DNA from 3 places in the Peribacillus sp. YIM B13477 genome. Region 1 is predicted to be linked to each of the others. Evidence: riboswitches for the same ligand, from Rfam matches in the RefSeq annotation. Region 1 holds a riboswitch; each other region holds the start of a gene.
The links. A riboswitch is a leader RNA that binds a small molecule or an ion and turns the genes downstream of it on or off. The one in region 1 is predicted to bind thiamine pyrophosphate.
Positions count from the first base shown of each region.

Region 2: linked by a shared signal. The riboswitch ahead of thiC (phosphomethylpyrimidine synthase ThiC) and the one ahead of ACFX4H_RS23590 (ABC transporter substrate-binding protein) in region 1 are both predicted to bind thiamine pyrophosphate.
Region 3: linked by a shared signal. The riboswitch ahead of tenA (thiaminase II) and the one ahead of ACFX4H_RS23590 (ABC transporter substrate-binding protein) in region 1 are both predicted to bind thiamine pyrophosphate.

Region 1 is NZ_JBHZPD010000011.1:91,867-98,666, forward strand. Features, by position in the region: gene ACFX4H_RS23580 (ABC transporter permease) at 1-208, opposite strand, end outside; gene ACFX4H_RS23585 (thiamine-binding protein) at 205-489, opposite strand; gene ACFX4H_RS23590 (ABC transporter substrate-binding protein) at 501-1,496, opposite strand; TPP riboswitch at 1,630-1,739, opposite strand; gene ACFX4H_RS23595 (protein-glutamine gamma-glutamyltransferase) at 2,053-2,880, shown strand; gene rarD (EamA family transporter RarD) at 2,973-3,902, opposite strand; gene ACFX4H_RS23605 (amidohydrolase) at 3,983-5,584, opposite strand; gene mbcS (acyl-CoA synthetase MbcS) at 5,737-6,800, opposite strand, start outside.
Region 2 is NZ_JBHZPD010000002.1:981,390-988,189, reverse strand. Features, by position in the region: gene ACFX4H_RS11485 (FecCD family ABC transporter permease) at 1-101, opposite strand, end outside; gene ACFX4H_RS11480 (hypothetical protein) at 521-973, shown strand; gene ACFX4H_RS11475 (histidine phosphatase family protein) at 1,217-1,762, shown strand; gene ACFX4H_RS11470 (HAD family hydrolase) at 1,915-2,703, shown strand; TPP riboswitch at 2,821-2,935, shown strand; gene thiC (phosphomethylpyrimidine synthase ThiC) at 3,072-4,853, shown strand; gene ACFX4H_RS11460 (hypothetical protein) at 4,876-5,046, shown strand; gene ACFX4H_RS11455 (DUF3231 family protein) at 5,134-5,643, opposite strand; gene ACFX4H_RS11450 (hypothetical protein) at 5,743-5,886, opposite strand; gene ACFX4H_RS11445 (spore coat protein) at 6,065-6,697, shown strand; gene ACFX4H_RS11440 (carboxymuconolactone decarboxylase family protein) at 6,755-6,800, opposite strand, start outside.
Region 3 is NZ_JBHZPD010000002.1:361,413-368,212, forward strand. Features, by position in the region: gene ACFX4H_RS08455 (DUF459 domain-containing protein) at 1-311, opposite strand, end outside; gene ACFX4H_RS08460 (GNAT family N-acetyltransferase) at 529-1,035, shown strand; gene ACFX4H_RS08465 (aspartyl-phosphate phosphatase Spo0E family protein) at 1,105-1,302, opposite strand; gene ACFX4H_RS08470 (Fur-regulated basic protein FbpA) at 1,552-1,740, opposite strand; SAM riboswitch class I at 1,911-2,015, opposite strand; TPP riboswitch at 2,173-2,277, shown strand; gene tenA (thiaminase II) at 2,369-3,058, shown strand; gene thiW (energy coupling factor transporter S component ThiW) at 3,074-3,595, shown strand; gene thiD (bifunctional hydroxymethylpyrimidine kinase/phosphomethylpyrimidine kinase) at 3,564-4,370, shown strand; gene thiM (hydroxyethylthiazole kinase) at 4,367-5,182, shown strand; gene thiE (thiamine phosphate synthase) at 5,163-5,795, shown strand; gene ACFX4H_RS08500 (MFS transporter) at 5,834-6,800, opposite strand, start outside.

The sequences.
Region 1 (6,800 bases):
AAAATCCCGACAACGCAAGCTCGGTTGTGGATATAAGGTGTCCGTAAAGATTGCGGGACGACTCAATTCCTTCAATGAAAATGGCCGATGGAGCGGGAAGCAGCCATTCTTCAACTTTCAATAAGACTGTCACTGACTCCCATACAATCAGCAACAATAATAAAAGAAAGAAGGGAGCCCCCTTCTTCCAAATTCCCCTTCCGATCATGCCCGATATTTCTCCGTTAACGTATCCATCGTAATCCCGCTTGGCTGATATAATATTTTCACTTGGGAAATGACATTCGGCGATCCTATTTCAATCATTCTTACATTCATTTTTTCTATCACGGCAAAAAGCTCGGAAAGCTCCCCCTCCATTGTCGTTTCAAGCGGGTGAACCTCATACTTGACACCTGATTCTTCAATGATCTTGATTGCTTCATCGACCATAGGGATGACATTTTCCCCTTTAGGAATAATTTGTATACTAATTAATGAATTGGCCATTGTATTTCCTCCTATTTTGGTAAAAATTCATTGGTAAATGCCTTTTCAGGATCGAAATCACCTTCAAGAAGCTTATTTTCAGTCATCCACTCACTGTAATTCTTCCAAATTTCAAGCTTTTGTTCACCCCATCGCGGAGCATCATCCTGATACTTGGCTGCAAGCCACTCCTGGCTTTTCTTCACTAGTTTTGGATCAAGATCCGGTGCAGACTCAATTAACATATCTGCTGCATCATCAGGATTCTTAATCGCAAACTGGTACCCTTTCGAAGCTGCATGAACGAATGCTTTAACAGTCTCGGGATCTTCTTTTATCATCTTTTCATTTGTAGTCAAAACAGGCGTATAGTAATCAAGCTTATCAGAGTATTCGGTTAAGTACACCATATTAAGCTTTTCATTTCGCAACTCAGCCTCAATGCCTGTCCAACCATAATAAATCCAGGCAAAATCTATATCCCTTTTAACCGAAGTGAAAAAATCCATGTCTCCTGTATTGACTATGTCCACTTCATTTACATCCGCATTTTCCTTTTTCATGAGTGAATCAATAATGGCCTTTTCAACCGGAGATCCCCAGCCACCATACGTTTTCCCTTCAAAATCCTTCGGAGTCGTAATGTCCTTAGCCTCAGGGGAAGCGAATCCCGAAGTATTATGCTGGATGACGGCAGCTACCGAAACAATCGGCACACCCTGTACGCGGGCCTGCGTTATCCCCTCTTGATAGCTCACGCCAAATTCAGATTTCCCTGAAGCGACAAGCTTATCAGCTCCAGCTTCACCTGGCATGATAATTTCCACATCAAGACCTTGTTCTTTAAAATAACCTTTTTCCTTGGCTACATACAATCCTGTATGGTTTGTATTCGGTGTCCAATCGAGCACGACCGATACCTTCTTTAATTCTTCATTTTTAGATACTTCTTCTTTTTCATTAGTTCCGCCTGCTCCGCATCCAGCTAAAAGGAAGAACGAAGTTAACAGTGGTAAGAATTTATTCAAGTCATTATCCTCCTACACATCTTATAAGATTCATATGCCGGAACCATGATGGGGCTCCAGGGCTATTCAAATACTGGATAAAACAGCAAAAAACGCCCGAAGATGAATTCGGACGTTAACATACAAAACAGAAAATCAGTCATAATATGTTCCCTCCGCTGGCATCACCCAGATCAGGTTCAAAGAGTCAGCATCTAATGGATGCAATCTCAGCCAGCAGTACTGGCCCCCCTACATTTCTCGCACATATGAACTTTTCTCTCTCATTATATCAATTCATAGGGAAAAAGGAATACTAATTTGCTTCTACTCTCTAATTGGAAAGGTATTCCTGGCACTTCAGGATGTCTTGCAAAACATCTTTTGGAACGAAAATCATTGAAAGTATAATGATTCCGTCTCTTTCCATTCCGCTCATTCTTGGCTGCAACGGTGGCGGACACGTTCCAAATAGTCATTTCTTTGCAAGCATTCATATAATGAGCATTACGTGTAGACATTTTTGTTTACTGGTTTTATTAAACCCTTAATTTCATAAGCAAAAGGTGGATATGTCATGATAAAGATTAATCACAAATGGTTAGATGTCAGTCAAATCCAACCAGGCACAGCCTCTGCCAAATCGCTTGAAACTCTTCAATGCTTGGCGGAAGATTCTAACGTTTTTGAATACCGGAACTTTGGGGATTTTAATTTCGAGATACAGCTGAGGAACCGAGTCATAGAGGCAGCTATTGCGTTGGATAAAAGCGGTCCGGAATTTTCCACACTCGAGGAGTCTCAATCCAATCAACGTTATTGGCACCTTTCAAAGGATGGCACCTTTACCCTTCAGCCAGGGATTCTCCCTCATGCTGCGCTCGTTGACATTTTCATGAATGGAGGGCTTTATGCCTTCGAATGCGGGACAGCAATAGTCGTCACTTTTTTAAAGGCGATTTTGGATTTAATCGGACCCAGGAATTTCGACTATCTTTTTTCAGACCTATTTTTATATGACTGGCGCCCTCCAAGGAATATGGCTCTCATCGTTCACCAGGGAAGAGATTATTCACCAGGTGATTGCGTTTACTTCAAAAACCCTGATCACGACTTGGCAACCCCTGAATGGCAAGGTGAAAATGCCATATTATTAGGGAGAAACCTCTTTTATGGCCACGGGATCGGGATTACCACTGCACAGGGAATCATCGATGAATTAAATAGCAATAGAAAGCCATTCGCCACCATATCAGCATTCCTGACAACGCATATCATTTTCCTGGATAGTTCCTTCTATAGACAATTCCAACTAAATAACCCCCGTGCCATGCCCGATAACAGTCCTGCCAGCCTTTCCAATTGTATTGTTTCTGAAATAGGTTCGAAGATATACCTTTCATGACCCTGGCATTTCGCCTATGCCATAAATCCGTTTTATTGAATATCGACATAAAAAATGCTTGGGCAGAAATCTCCCCAAGCATTTTTTTCTTTTCACGCACCAATATTCCCTTTGCCTTTGAACCTGCGGGCACTTGCCTGCCCCCATTTCGTTATGGATAGTGTATAAACAGCCAAAGCTGACCATATGAACAAAAAGGCTAAAAGATGTGCTTTGGTGAAACTTTCATGATAGACGAATACCCCGATCAATAAAGATAAGGTCGGAGCGATATACTGAAAAATGCCAAGCATCGATAACGGGATCTTCTCGGCCCCTTTTGCAAAATATAAAAGAGGTAATGCCGTGGCAATCCCGCCGCCCACCAACAGCAAGCTTGTGCTCCCGTCTGTAAAGAATTGCATTTCCGACCTGTTCATCAAGTAAATCAGGTAACCTAAGGCCAGAGGCGTTACCATCATCGTTTCGAGCGTCAGCCCGATTGCCGATTCAGCCTTGATCATTTTTTTTGCCAGACCGTATAATCCAAAGGTCATGGCCAAAACAAGAGAGATCCACGGGATCGTGCCGAAATGAATGCCAAGGATCAAGACTCCGATTCCTGCAAGCAGGAATGAAATGATTTGGGCCCCGCTCAATTTTTCTTTTAAGACTATCACTCCCAATAGTACACTGACGAGCGGATTGATATAATATCCAAGGCTTGTGTCGAGGATCCGTCCTGAGTTAACGGCCCATATGAACACTCCCCAATTGGCCGTAACAAGCAGTGACGCCGTTAGTAATGCCGTAAAGAGTTTCGGATTTCCCAGTATGTTTTTGACATAATCAAGAAACGCCTGCCATTTTTTCATGAACATCAATAAAACCAGCATGAACACGAAAGACCATAACACCCTCTGAGCTAAAATCTCTATTGCACCGACTCCCTGAAGGAACTTCCAGTAAATCGGCACAACTCCCCACATCATGTAAGAAAGGGCTGCATAAATCGCTCCTTCTTTTTGTTGATCCACTTTCATAACAAGCCTTCTTTCCATTTACATTCCTTTATCTAATTCCATCTAACAATTTTGTATTTCCGTTTCTATTTTTGCAACTGTTAATTTTTATCATACATGATTTTGTCATCGATGACCGTCATGACCGCCTTAGCTTTCAGGAGATCATCCGGTGCAACAGCAAAGACATCCAGATTAAACACGGTAAAATCGGCATCGTACCCTTTATTGATCACACCGCGGCGTTTTTCCTGGCCGATTGCTGCAGCACTCCCTTTGGTATACAATGCGAAAGCCTCGAAAACGGAAAGCCTTTCAGGCAAACCATATACGGTACGGTCCTCACTGTTGATTTTCATCCTTGTGACAGCGGCATGAATGCCGAAAATCGGATTTAATGGTTCAATGGGTGCATCCGACCCTCCAGCACAAATGATGCCCAAGTTCAAATAGGTTCTCCAGGCATAGGAGGATTCCAATAGATCGGCTGGCACCTTTTCTTCCACCCACGGAAAATCGGACGGAACGAACCCCGGTTGAATATCAAAGATTACCGGCAGCTTTGCCGCCCGCTCCAAAAGCTCCGGCCGTACAATCTGCGCATGGATGAGCCGGTCCCTCTGTCCCTTTTTCGGGGGGAGGGCTTCTATTGCATTCAATACGTATTCAAAAGCGAGATCGCCAATCGCATGGACAGCAATCGGCATTCCGGCAGCCCTTGCCTTTTTCACCCATTCCTGAAGCTCGTTTTCAGTGAATATCGCGACTCCATTCGTATTCTTTTGATCTACATAAGGTTCGCTCAACAGGGCTGTGCGTCCGCCTAAGGAGCCGTCGGTAAAGATTTTCATGCTGTCGAATTTGATATATCGCGTACCTTTCTGATAGCCGCCGCCTGCTGCCAGCATTTCTTCTAACGCTTCGTGATGGACGAGCAAGTTGGCGCGAAAGGCCATTTCCCGGCCCTCGATTACCGATTTAAACGCCTGATATGTCGGCATGAAGCCATTGTAGTAATGGAGGTCCTCGGTATGACCGCCAGTCAAACCTAGCTTATATGCATCTTCTATGGCCTCTGTGAGCGCGTTTTCGATATACTCTTGATCAATGCCGGGAAGGCTGTCTAAAATAAGGTTCTGCGCCTGGCTTTCTTTAAATAATCCATTTAAACGTCCGTCAGGATAACGGCAGATCACCCCGCCTGAAGGTTCTTTTATATCTTCTTTAATATCCGCTTCCAAAAGGGCCCGGGAATTGACCACCAAGGCATGACGGCAGATCCTTTTCAATACGATGGGATGATCTGCCGATATCGCGTCAAGCTCATCCCGTAATATCAATTCAGGTCTCGGCCATTCATTTTCATTCCACCCTTCGGCAACGATCCACTTTCCGGCCGGGGTCTTTAAGCACTTTTCCTTCAAGGATTTCATGATCGACTCCCTGCTATCCATCAAAGAGAGGTCTAGACGAAGCAGTCTTTCACCATGTCCGACCAAATGAAGGTGACTATCCACTAATCCCGGCAGCATCGTTTGTCCTTTTAAGTCGATTTCCCTGGAAATATTGCCGGCATGTTCATTTTTCAAATGGTCCAGGCTGCCGGTATCAACAATTACCCCCTTATCAGTGAAGACTGCCTCCACTTGATCATTTTCTTTAATCATCGTATAAATCGACCCATTGAACCATAACGTTCCCATTCCGGCTTTACACTCCTTATTAAATGATTGTTACTGTGCAGATATGCAGTAAGTGTACCATCTCATAACACGAATTCCCATATTTATGCTTTTACCCAAGCCCCTGTCAATAAAAAACGCCAGCCTTGAAGGCTGACGTTCATGCATTTCAATCAATTGTTAAGGAGTGCTTCTTCCCTTTTCCGTAAATCCACCCGTTTGATTTTACCAGATGTCGTTTTGGGCAGCTCTTCTAAAAATTCGATTTTCCTTGGATATTTATATGGAGCAGTCAATTCTTTCACGTGCGATTGAAGCGTCTTGATCAAGTCCTGGCTGTTCGGATCGATATCATCCATCAAGACGACATACGCCTTGACCACATTTCCCCTTATTTCATCAGGACTTGCTATAACGGCACACTCTTTAACATATGGATGCTTAACGAGTGCATCTTCCACTTCAAACGGTCCGATCGTATATCCCGAACTGATGATGATATCATCAGAACGACCCTCAAACCAGAAATAACCATCCTCATCCTTTTTCGCTTGATCGCCGGTGATATAATAGTCCCCGCGGAATTGCTGCGATGTCCGCTCGGGATCTTTAAAATATTCTTTAAAAAGAGCAGGTGTATCGACATGTACGGCAATATCCCCCACTACGCCAGGCGAACAAGGTTTACCGGAGTCATCGATGATTTCCACATGGTTGCCCGGAGTCGGTTTGCCCATGGAGCCCAATTTAATTTCCATGCCTTTCGTTACACCAACCAACAAGGTATTTTCGGTCTGTCCATACCCATCACGCACTTCAATCTGGAAATGGTTCTTAAAGACCTCGAACACTTTTTGATTTAAAGGCTCTCCCGCCGATACAGCACTGTGAAGATGGGATAAATCATAATCATCAAGGTTATCCACCTTTGCAATCAATCGATATTCGGTTGGCGTGCAGCATAATGCATTCACTTTGTAGTCCTGAAGCAGCTGAAGATATTTTTTCGCCTCGAACTTTCCATGATAGGCAAGGCCTGTCGCTCCTGTTCCCAGAACCGCCAGGAAAGGACTCCAGATCCACTTTTGCCACCCTGGGCCTGCCGTTGCCCAAACGACATCCGTTTCGCTGATCCCGAGCCAGTTTGCAGCGGACGTTTTCAAATGGGCATAAGCCCATCCATGTGTATGGACGACCCCTTTTGGATTTCCTGTCGTTCCGGAAGTATACGATAAGA
Region 2 (6,800 bases), on a different contig from region 1:
GCTGACCACACGGTATTGAAGGTAACCTCTTTTGCCCCAAATGTTACAGCCAAAAACATGGACACCACCAATCCAAGAATCACCAGGATGAATAAACACATTAACAGAAAAACATTTGAACGATTTTTAAATTCCTTTAGCGAGAGAGTATGTAACATTCGTTAGTTCATCCTTTACTTTTCAATAAATGAAATTGATAATCATTTTCAGGATGAGTATAACTTTACTCTTTGTTGAAATCAAACTATTTTTCAATATATTAAAATATTGAATGATTGATATATGTTTCCATAGCGCTTCTAAAGACAGTAGAATCCCATGGAAGAATTGAAGATTTGTAGATGATCAGAAGTACAAAAATAAGCGGATGAAACATTCAAAATCTATTATTATGATAAGGGGAAAAGTGAGTTGATGTTTTAAAAAGACACGTTGCCAAGTGATCTTGAATAAGGGTTTTTGGTAAGGGAATGGAGTAATTATATTATATAATGATAATGACAAAAGGAGGATGTTTCAGATGGTATATAACTCGGCAGCAGAACTTTGTGAAGGGTTTGGTTATCCGCCCGTTCACGTTAAATTGACGATAGAGATCATCGATAAGAGATTGGGACCTGTAAAGGCAGAAGCGGAGATTGCCATCAAGCCTGTTAAGGCAAAGGGATATCTGGAAGTATTGGTGGAAGAATTGGAATCGGAGCATATCTTTGCCGATGAAAATGGCAGTATCTATGGCAGCTTCGGCATCGATCAAAGCATCCAGATATATGATGAAGTCCTGACTACCATTCCGTTCGAAGAGATAATGGGAAATGAAAATTGGAAAGAGACAGTTGAGGAATCCATCACGGCGGATAAACTAAAGGAACAACTGGGAAAATCCCTAAATGATTATCAATTCAGTGATTTGAGCGGGAAATATAAATTCAGGAAAAGATGTACGATAACAGAACTCCAATTCATAGATTAAACGAAAGGAGAAGGCGATATGCTTTCTCTTTTTTACATATGGCCATAATATTTTTCCTTATGATAATCAAATTCTTGCAGTGACACAATCCGTGAGAACCTTTAACCATACACAAGGGGCGCTCAGTAGGTTTTTAATGGTTTCAACTTGCATTTATTATATTGCTTTACATAGGTTAATATATTGTTAAGGGCTTTTATAAGAAATAGAAACGAATATTTTAAAAGATAAAAAGGAGAATATATGAAAATTGGTTTGGTACGGCATTTTAAGGTGGCACATGAATTTCCTACTGGGAAATCTGTGACGGCGGATGATATGAAGCAATGGTTTGTGGACTATGATGCAGCGGATATTATTTATGGAACGACTTTATTTGGCGTAGAGGAATGGCAGGAATGTTATTGCAGTGATATGTCGAGAGCCGTCAAGACAGCGGAACACATCTTTCCAGGCACGGTTCATCGGATGGAGGAGCTGCGGGAAATACCTTCTCCCCCTCTGAGAGGAAGGATTAAGCTGCCGTTCATCCTTTGGGCCATCTGGATTCGCTGCTGCTCGGTGATCAACAAGCAGACAAGGGCGGAAATTAAGTTTGCTGAGCAAAGAATCAATAAAGTATTGGATGAAGTCTTTGCAAAAGGGGAAAGGAATGTTCTGATCGTGAGTCATGCCGCCCTCATGGTATATATGAGGAAAGAGCTGATCCGACGGGGGTTCACCGGTCCAAAGTTCAAGATTGCCGGTAATGGAAAATTGTATGTATTTGAAAGCGGAAAAGGGAAATGAATATATGGTTCCCCACCGGAAAAGATAAGCCATTTTGTGAAGAAAGAGGCATGCATTTTCCGAATAGTTATTCTTTTTTTATTGGTTGTGGTTTATTATTGTAATAGTGTAATTTTTACGAATTCAATATTGGGGAAAGAGGGGTGGACATTTTGCTGAAGGCAGTTTTTTTTGATTTAGATGATACATTACTATGGGATCAGAAAAGTGTAAAAGAGGCTTTTGTGGCCACATGCGAAGTTGCCAAGGAGAAATATGGTCTGAATGTCGACGAGTTTGAAGAAGCGGTGCGGAAGGAAGCGCGTGATCTTTATTCTTCTTACGATACATATGCATTCACTCAAATGATCGGAATCAACCCATTTGAGGGACTATGGGGGAATTTTCAGGATGATCATGATGAATTCCGGAAGATGGCCGGGATTGTACCGGCTTATCGGAAAGAAGCGTGGACGAGGGGCTTGAAGGCATTAGGGATCGATGACCCGGAATTTGGGCTTGAACTGGCAGAACGTTTCCCGGCCGAAAGACGCAAAAAGCCATTTATCTATGAAGAAACATTCCGTGTTCTGGATGAATTAAAAGGGAAGTACAAATTGCTATTGCTTACGAACGGATCTCCTGAGCTGCAAAATACCAAACTTGAAATAACGCCTGAACTGGTTCCTTATTTCGACCAAATCGTGATTTCAGGCGCATTTGGACGAGGTAAACCGGATGCCTCCATTTTTGAGCACGCTTTGGAAATCATGGAGCTTGATAAGGATGAAGTATTGATGGTTGGCGATAATTTAATGACCGATATCCTTGGAGCATCACGGGTAGGCATAAAGTCGGTTTGGATAAATCGCCATGATAAGGAACGGAATGAAGTGATTCCAACCTACGAAATCACGCATTTAGAAGAGCTTTTCCCTATCCTTGAGAGCCTGGGGAATTAATTGGCGGTCCTCCTCCAAATAACAAATTTTTAGATGATTGCAGAGAAAATACTAGGTCTTTTAAATTATTTACAGAATGAAAAGGGTGAGATATAGTTACCCTGTAATCAATTAAATTATTCAGACTAGGGGTGTCCAATAAAAGTTGGGCTGAGAGAGAAGCGCTTAAGCTTCTTAACCCTCAGGACCTGATCTGGTTCATACCAGCGTGGGGAAGTTAGAAATCTACTAAACGATGACCTTTCAATTGGTCATTTCTGTAGTCATACTAACGTTAGCCGGGTCTTAAATATGAGACCTGGCTTTTTCGTGCGAAATGGATTGGATTTTGTCCTTTTTAAATGAACTTAAAAAGGAGAAATGAAATCATGAAGAGTAATTCAGTAAATGACATGAACGTTTCAATTATGTCCAGTTTTGCCGGGAGTAAAAAAGTGTATGTTGAGGGATCTAGACCCGATATTAAAGTACCTATGCGTGAAATTGAGCTAAGTCCGACGACAGGGGCATTCGGCGAAGAGGAGAACCCGCCTTTACGTGTATATGATACAAGCGGCTTCTATACGGATTCAGAATATCCGATTGATATTCATAAAGGCCTTGCCCCGATTAGACGCAGCTGGGTTCTGGAACGGGAAGATGTTGAAGAGTATGAAGGGCGTGAAATAAAGCCGGAAGATAACGGATATAGAAAAGTGGAGTCACAATCCAATGCCGAAGTTTTTCCGGGATTGAAAAGAAAACCATTGCGTGCGGTGAAAGGGAAAAACGTAACCCAGCTCCATTATGCCCGCAAAGGGATCATTACTCCAGAAATGGAGTTCATTTCGATCAGGGAAAATGTAGCTCCTGAGTTTGTAAGGGAAGAGGTAGCTAGCGGGCGGGCAATCATTCCGGCAAATATTAACCATCCTGAAAGTGAGCCCATGATCATCGGACGTAATTTTCACGTGAAGATAAATGCGAATATTGGAAACTCAGCTGTCAGTTCATCGATCGAAGCTGAAGTGGAGAAAATGACTTGGGCTACACGATGGGGTGCAGACAACATAATGGATCTTTCCACAGGAAAGAATATTCACACGACGCGGGAATGGATTATCAGGAATTCACCTGTGCCGGTTGGGACGGTTCCGATATATCAAGCATTGGAAAAAGTGAATGGGGTCGCGGAAGATTTAAATTGGGAAGTATTCCGGGATACATTAATCGAGCAGGCTGAGCAAGGTGTCGATTACTTCACCATACACGCTGGTGTGCTTTTGCGATACATCCCCATGACAGCAAAGCGAGTTACGGGTATTGTTTCCCGGGGAGGCTCCATCATGGCACAATGGTGCTTGGCCCACCACCAAGAAAGCTTTCTCTATACACACTTTGAAGAGATTTGTGAAATCATGAAGACGTATGATGTTTCTTTCTCATTAGGTGACGGTCTCCGTCCGGGATCCATTGCAGATGCAAACGATGAGGCACAATTTGCGGAATTGGATACACTTGGGGAATTGACGAAGATTGCTTGGAAGCACGATGTTCAAGTCATGGTGGAGGGACCCGGTCACGTACCGATGCATTTGATTAAAGAAAATATGGATAAACAGCTGGAAGTCTGTCAAGAAGCACCATTCTATACCCTGGGACCATTGACGACGGACATAGCTCCTGGATACGACCATATCACTTCTGCGATTGGTGCTGCCATGATTGGATGGTTTGGAACGGCCATGCTTTGCTATGTGACACCGAAAGAGCATTTGGGACTTCCGAATAAAGAGGATGTCCGGGTAGGGGTCATTACTTATAAAATTGCAGCACACGCAGCTGATCTTGCAAAAGGCCATCCGCAGGCAAGAAAACGGGATGATGCCCTTTCGAAGGCTAGATTCGAATTTCGTTGGAGAGATCAGTTCAATCTTTCCCTTGATCCTGAAAGGGCGGTTGAATATCACGATGAAACTCTTCCGGCAGAAGGTGCCAAAACAGCCCATTTCTGTTCAATGTGCGGACCGAAATTCTGCAGTATGAGAATCTCTCAGGACATCCGTGATTTGGCGAAGGAAAAGGGTCTGGGCTTTGAGTCGGTAATCGATGAAGGGCTTAAAGAAAAAGCGAATGAATTTAGGAAAACGGATGGAAAAATCTATCAATGATTCCGACGAGAGGGAGAATTCGATGAATCGGGTAATCCAGATAAAAGTTGAAATGAAACAGTTGGAAACTCAATTGGAGCAGCTAAAAAGGGAGCTGAACATTTTTCGGGAGAATTGCAACCATGAATTTGTGAAAAATGATTATAGTCAACAATGTACAAAGTGCCACTTGATCGAAAGTCTTCAATGGTAATGATTCCTTAATCGTCATTATGGAATGAATCCCTTAATCATGTTGATTAGATTACAAAACATGATTAAGGGGATCTATCATTACTATTTACATACTTGTTTTATTGATATGAAGGGGAGGAGGGACAAGCCATCCTTTTTCCTTATTCAATCTTAGGAAGTCAGCACCCAATGCAGCTTTGTTGGTATGGAATTGCGCAAACATCTGTGCAATATCTTCGCGGATGCATTGACCCATCATTTGGCTGCAAGCAACTAATCCTGCATTAATATCGATTGATACTGAAGCGGAGATTTCAGGATCTTGAAGACGTGCCCCGACGGGAATATCCTCCAAATTAGCTTTAGGCCTTTCAGGTGGTGAGGGAGGCAGTCCTACGTTATTTTCTTTTAATAATGATTCAAGTTGGTCATGTTCCTGTTTCCCTTGATCGATCACTTCAACAAGCAATTTATGCAGGTCTTTGTCGCCAGTATGATTAAGCATGGTTTGATGACAGGCAATCAAACCTTTTGTAGTTGTTAGAAATGCCCATGTTCCAAAAACCTCTCCGTAATGCATAGGCTCATCTTTCGGATTTCCGCTTAAAATTCCCATAACCATCCTCCTTGAAATTCATTAACGAATTTAAGTTACCCTGAATTCATCCAAGCATGCATCGTTGGTGTTTGGGAAATGTTAGAGGGCTTTTAATGCTTACCCTTTTATTCCTTGCAGCCATTCTTGATAACATTCATCACACAGCATTTCGTTTCTATCCGTGTCAGTAATTTGAAATGTTACTATATGGATTTTTTTTTCTTCCGTGACATCACTACAATAGAAGCATTGATGTGTCATTAGAAATCCTCCCATGTATATAAAGTGTTTATAGTTTAAAGCGCCACGGTTTTTTTATACAGAAAAAATGATGCAGCAGTTTATTGGTCTTCTTGGAAGAGTTTAGATTGAATAATCCGGTTGGGGTTTAACATACTAAACGTGTTCGCTTGATTGATAAAATGAGGAGGGAAATACAATGCAAAACCAATATCAACAAGGTCAAGTACACCAGAACATGCAAACGGGTGCCATCCCCCCACAATTGAATCACGGTGGTCACGAAGTATTCGATGTACATGAAGTGCTGTCGGGAGCGATCGGTACTTTAAACACGTATACCCTTTTGCGTCAGCATGTCCAAGATCAGGAATTACTCGACATTCTGGATCGTCAATATCAGTTCATCCAAGATGAATATAATATTTCATTGGAGTGCTTCCAAACGGGCCAGGATCCTTCTAAACCAACTCAGAGCTACAAAATGAATCAAGGTAACGATTTTATATATGGATTGACACCAACTCAGCCAAAAAAACCATTGCAATCCGTATCGGAAATTACGGATGAATGCATTTCAGGCTTGATGCTTGCGGCTGTTAAGTCTGCGGCATCCATGAAGGCGATGGCAGCGCTTGAAATAACGAATCCGGTGGTTCGCCGCGTATTTGCAGATTCCGTTCCGAACTGCATTGAAATGGCCTATGAGATTTCGATATATCAAAACAAACATCATTATTACCAAGTTCCGCAGCTTGCACAGCAGGATATGCAACAAATGATGAATTCGTATGCCCCCGCACAAGGAAATAACAACAACATGAGTCATTAAAAGCATTTATTAATAACATAAAGAAGGGATAGGACTGATTCTCCTATCCCTTCTTTATCATTGTTTCATCTGATTTATTTCCTGAATGCATTCCTGGACCAGG
Region 3 (6,800 bases), on a different contig from region 1:
ACAATGAAAGTATCGGCTTCATCAAGTTTCGTTTTAATGCGGTAATCATCTAGCTGTTTCATCACCCCATCCGTTTCCTGGCCTTTAATACCGTAATTCCAAAAACTCACTTTTTGCTCCGATTGCGGATTATTCAATTCATCTTCAAGGCCTTCTATATATCCTTCCCCGTCCTTATCCCCTTTTCCATAGGTTAATGAATCTCCAAAAGCCATGACCCTTTGCACATCTTCCGACTCCGAGGCCTGAAATTCATATGCAGCAAAACATATAACCAGTACGATAATTAATATACCTGCCAATTTTTTCATTTAGTTCTCCTCTTGTCTTTACTAGAAGTATTTAATCTTTTTCATACCCAAAAAATCTGCAGTACTAACATAAAAAAGAATTGTCAGATAAAGAATAAAGAGTGTATGATAATATAAAACTTTCAATGGATTGGGTTTCATTCAACGTCCCTAAAACCAAAAACGGGATCACCCTTCATTCTGGAGATTGAATAAATGATAGTTAGGAGTTTATATCATGGAAGAACACATAGAGTTTAGAGAGGCAGAACTATCTGATCTACCCAGAATTGTTGAAATATATAATTCGACAATTGCTTCAAGGATGGTAACGGCAGATACGGAACCTGTATCCGTCCAATCGAGGGTTAAATGGTTTGAGGAACATCATTCAGAAAGTAGACCGCTATATATCATTACTATAGAAGGGAAAACCGCTGGATGGATGAGCTTTCAATCCTTTTATGGCCGACCGGCATATAATTCCACTGCCGAAATCAGCATTTACATTGATGATTATTTCCGGGGAAAAGGAATTGGACAAATTTCGATTCGAAAGGCAATTGAATTGAGTCCAAAATTAGGTGTTAAGACTTTATTGGGTTTCATTTTCGCCCATAATACACCAAGCCTTAAGCTTTTTTCCAAATTCGGATTTGAAGAATGGGCACATTTACCTCAAGTTGCCGAGATGGATGGCATTGAGCGGGATTTGATCATTCTAGGTAAACGTGTCGATATTTAATATATAATTCTTTAGAGCTATTGCCTTGAGCAGTAGCTTTTTTAGATTAATACAGGTCGGATTGCTAATTTAAAAATACCTATATGCTTCTTGAAGGGAAAAATATTCAGAATCTCTTTTACTTGCTAACGCATTCAATAGCGTATCCAATTCTTGGCTGGCTTGTACAGTCAGCAGACTTGTTAAGCCGTAAATCGCTCCCAACCTTATCATTTCCTGTCTCTTCTCTTCTACTTTTTCTATAGTTACCTTATAGCAAGTCATCATAGCCACCTCCCATTTATTCAATATTTTTACACTTTCATCATAATGAAACCACTAGTTAAAATCAACTATTTTTCAGAAATTAAATGTGTTATTTTATAGGTCAAATGTGACAAAACACCTATTTTGTTATTTAATTATGTATAATGTGTGTCGTTTTCTAATAAACGCAAAAAAAGCATCCACTAGTGTAGACTGCGAATGCTTACATCATATCCCTTATCCAAAAATCCAAATATTGTATTCCGATTACTATGTCATCCATTCAGAAGGTGACTCGTTATTAGGTCTATTTATAACAATCTTATATTCATCTTCAAGTACTTTTAATGGGGCATCATAAAGGTGCCTTTCATCAGAGGTTTTGTATACTCCATTGGCCAATAGCTCTTCAATGAGTTTTGCCTTCCTCTGTTCAATCCTCTTAAATAATTCTGCCATGTAAATGGCTCCTTTCCGTCCTAGTGCCTGCTTCTAGTTAGCTAAACTTTATCAACTTGTTTGATTTCACCAAATTATATATACCTTTTCTAGTATGTCACTAAACGTTATTTCCCAAAAATAAAAGCCCCTTCTAATTTAAGAAGAGGCTGACAGTGTCCGTACGGCTCTTCTTATCTTCCAAGCATATGCTTGTTGGATTTAGCACAGTTCCCTAAACGGGTCCGCTGCCGAGGTTTCATAGGGCCAAGTCCCTCCACCTCTCTGGATAAGAATTCAATATATAATGATGTAGAAATGATTCTATCCTAATAATCTTCAAAAGTCAATTACCTGGTTCTCCCTTTTTTCCTGGACATAAAGTGATCCCTCTTTCAAATACGGGTTGCATTTTCTTGTCTTTCTGATATGATGTCAGTAATTACATACAATTCACACCACTAGGGGAGTCTTTTTTAAGACTGAGATGGAATTAGTTCCGGACCCTTTGAACCTGAACCGGCTCATACCGGCGGAGGGAAGTGGATGATATCGTCCATTTTACAGACTATATCCATCTACCCCGTTCCGTATTCAGGAACGGGGTTTTTTATTTAACAAAGGGAGCCATTCTATAGGAGGATGAACAATGGAGAATACAAAATTAGAAACATTCAGTGATAGACTGCATGCACGGGCAAAAGAGATTTGGAAAAGGAACCATTCACATCCCTTTGTCCAGGCAATTGGAAACGGCACACTTCCTGAAAAGAAATTTGCCTATTACCTGAAGCAGGACTATGTCTATCTCATGGATTATTCCAAGCTCTTTGCTTTAGGTGTCATCAAAGCCCATAACATCGAAACCATGGCAAAATTTGCGAGCATTTTAAATGAAACCCTTCAAGTGGAAATGGATATTCATCGGCATTATGCTTCCGAATTCGGGATCAGCTCCAAGGAATTGGAAAATACAGAACCTACTCCAACCACTCTAGCCTATACAGGTTACATGCTAAATGCAGCTCAGCATGGGACTTTGGCAGACTTGATCGCCTGTCTCCTGCCCTGCGCTTGGGATTATTATGAAATCGGTTTGCTATTAAAAGAACAAAATGGAGCAGCACTGGAAAACAATCGCTACGCAGATTGGATAAGGTCCTATTCATCTCCTGAATTCGGGGAAGCACACAAGTGGCTGATCGCTTTATTGGAAGAATTGACCGAAGACATGCCTGAAAAGGAACTTCTTAGATTAGAAAAGCACTTTTTGGTTACTTCCCGATATGAATATTTATTCTGGGACATGGTTCAAAATGAGCAGGATTGGCCTCTGTAGGTGGTTGACATGAGGATGAACCCTATCAAGAAACTGACATTGACTGCCATGATCACGGCTTTAACGACGCTGACCAGTTCATTTATTTTCATCCCTGCAGGATTTGCAAAAATCTTTCCTATTCAACATCTGGCAAATGTCCTGACGGCGGTTTTATTGGGGCCTGCATATGCGGTGACACAAGCTTTTTTAGTTTCCATCATTAGAAACATGACTGGTACCGGTTCAATTTTCGCCTTTCCCGGCAGCATGATTGGTGCACTTTTGGCCGCCATCCTTTACCGAAAAACACAAAGCTTAAAATTCGCCTGTTTAGGGGAAGTGATCGGGACCGGATTTCTCGGTTCCCTGGCCTGTTATCCGCTTGCCACCCTCCTATTGGGAGAAAAAGCTGCTCTTTTTGGTTTTTTACCGGCTTTTATGTTCAGTTCATTCGCAGGGGCGATTTTAGCTTTCATATTACTTAAAATACTGCTAAAAAATAATTATATGAAGGGGTTTTTTTATGAAAACAGCATTAACGATCGCAGGCTCTGATTCAGGGGGCGGTGCTGGAATACAAGCGGATTTAAAAACATTTTCTGCACATGGTGTGTTTGGAATGTCTGCCATCACAGCCGTAACTGCCCAAAACACAATGGAAGTCCGTTCTGTACAGCCCATTGAAACAGCTATCATATCGGATCAAATTGCAGCTATCTTTGAAGATATTCCTGTCGATGCAGTAAAAATAGGCATGCTTGGATCAAAAGAAATCGTGGAAACGGTCGCTGCGTCCCTTAAAACCTTCATGCCTGCCATCGTTATCCTTGACCCTGTCATGATTTCCAAAAGCGGCCACCATTTGCTCGACGAAAAGGCCATCTCTGCCTTAAAAATGGAATTGCTTCCGCTTGCAAATCTTGTAACACCCAATGTACCAGAAGCGGAAGTACTTACTGGCTTCCCGATTCGGACGAAACAAGATTTCTACAGGGCATGCATTTCGATACAAGAAATGGGTTCCAAAGCCGTTTTACTTAAAGGCGGCCATGCGGCAGGAAATCCAAATGATCTTTTTTATGATGGGACTGACTTCCACTGGATCAAGGGAGAACGCATTCATACAAAAAACACTCATGGTACGGGCTGTACCCTATCATCCGCCATTACATCTAACCTGGCAAATGGACTGCCATTGCAAGTGTCGATCGAACATGCCAAGACCTATATTTCCGAAGCGATACGCAATAGCTTTTCAATCGGTAAAGGTCATGGACCTGTCCATCATTTTCATTCATATTCAAAAAAAGAACGGAGTGACTTGTTATGAATATTTCTTCAGCCGATTTATTTATGAAGGTAAGAGAAAGGAAACCACTCGTTCACCAAATCACCAACTTTGTTACGGTCAATGACTGTGCAAATGCCACCCTTGCCATCGGAGGTTCACCAGTAATGACATCGAGCCCAAGTGAAGTGGCGGATATGGTCAAATTAGCAGATGCATTGGTCCTGAATTTCGGAACGATCGATGATAAAGCCTTGGAAGCAATGGAGATTGCCGGTAAAACGGCAAATGACCTGGACATCCCAGTCATTTTGGACCCGGTGGGAGTTGGTGCCACCTCCTATCGTACAGAGCAAGTCAAAGAACTCCTAAGTAAGGTTACTTTCCAAATCATTCGCGGAAATGCGAGTGAAATCCTGTCATTGATGGGTGGGGATACCGTTACACGCGGTGTGGATTCGGGGGAACTTGCGATTAGCAATGCAGATCTGGCTGCACGAGCGGCAAATGAATTGAATTGCATCATCGTGGTCAGCGGAGCTAAGGATGCGGTCAGCGATGGAAAACATACGTCCATCATCGATAACGGGGACCTCCTTTTAACTAATGTTACAGGTACCGGTTGCATGTCCACTGCTCTTATCGGAACTTTTTCCGGAGTCACCGATGATTTCTATTCTGCAGCAATTGCCGGTATCTCGACAATGAGCATTTCAGGGGAACTTGCAGCCGCAACCCTTCAAAAGGATGAAGGAACAGGTACTTTCCGTGTGCGATTAATCGATGCCATATCAAGAATGGATAAGGAAATCTGGATGCATGAGGTGAAAATAAGTGAAGAAGTCCCAAATTGATTTAAGCCTGTATTTAGTTACGGAAGAGTCCATAGCAATAGAAGAATTGACCAAAATCATTGCAGAATCGGTTTCAGGAGGAGTCTCGATCGTACAACTTAGAGAGAAAAACAATTCCTCCCTCTCTTTTTATGAAAAAGCATCTGCATTAAAACAGTTATTGAATGAGTTTTCCATTCCCCTTATCATCAATGACCGGGTGGATATAGCACTTGCGGTTGGAGCGGACGGAATTCATATTGGGCAAGATGACCTTCCACTGCCTGTCGTCAAAAAAATGATTCCTGAAGATATGATTGTCGGTGTATCTGTCTCCACTCTTGAAGAAGCTCTCGAAGCCGAACGAAATGGAGCGGATTATATCGGAGTCGGTTCCGTTTTCCCCACCAAGACCAAACAAGATGCAACCCTAATGGCACTTGAGGACCTGGGGGAAATTTGCCGCGGCGTATCCATTCCCGCAGTAGCCATCGGGGGTATCACTGCCGATAACATTTCCGCTCTTTCTGATAGCGGACTATCAGGTACCGCAGTCGTATCGGCCATCATGAATGCAGATAATCCGAAGACTGCCTCCGAATCCCTTTTAAAAATAATAAAAGACTTTAAATGACAAAAGGATGGGGACTGCATGCAGTCCCCATCCTTTGTTTATGTCAAAACGGTATTCTTTGTTTCCTTCCCAAAAGCCACGGCAACTGCCCCCACTAAAATAGCAATTGTAAAAATGGTGAAAATCGATGAAATCGGCGTGTCTGCGGCAACTAAATACCCTACAAGCAAAGGTCCCAGAACACCGCCAACCCTCCCGATCCCTGCAGCTAACCCAGCCCCTGTACCGCGAACTGATGTTGGATACTGTTCAGGTGTATACGCATAAAGTGCCCCCCATGCCCCTAGGTTGAAGAAAGAGAGGAACATTCCGGAAGCTATCAGCAGTGCCAGCCCCTCTGCCGATCCAAAGAAAAAGGCACTGACGGCCGTCCCAATTAAGTATGTGATCAAAACGAATTTACGTCCCATCTTCTCTATCAGCCATGCAGCTGAAAAATAACCCGGAAGCTGTGCGAGCGTCATGATCAAAACATATTCAAAGCTTTGAATCATACTGAAGCCTTTAAGGACCATCACACTTGGCAGCCATAAAAACATCCCATAATAGGAAAAGACCACGCAAAACCATAGAATCCACAATACAAGGGTCTGACGGGAGTAATCCTTTTTCCAGACACTTTTCATATTGCTTAATACAGATGGTCTTTGCTTTTTTTCAAGTTCCGTATACTTTGGTGAATCCGGCAGTTTCAAGCGCAGGTACAGCGCATATAAAGCTGGAACTGCGCTCAATAATAATGCAACCCGCCAACCATAAGCCGGTATGATGAAATAGGATATGAGTGCTGCCAAAATCCAGCCAACCGCCCAAAAGCTTTCAAGAAGGACGACGACCCTTCCCCTTTTACTCGCTTCAACACTTTCAGAGACCAATGTCGAGGCAACCGGAAGTTCTCCCCCAAGTCCCATTCCAATCAAAAAACGCAAGATCAAGAACAGGCTGAGTGTACTGACTGCTGCAGACAGGCCACTTGCGATCGAAAACAATAATAAAGTAATGATA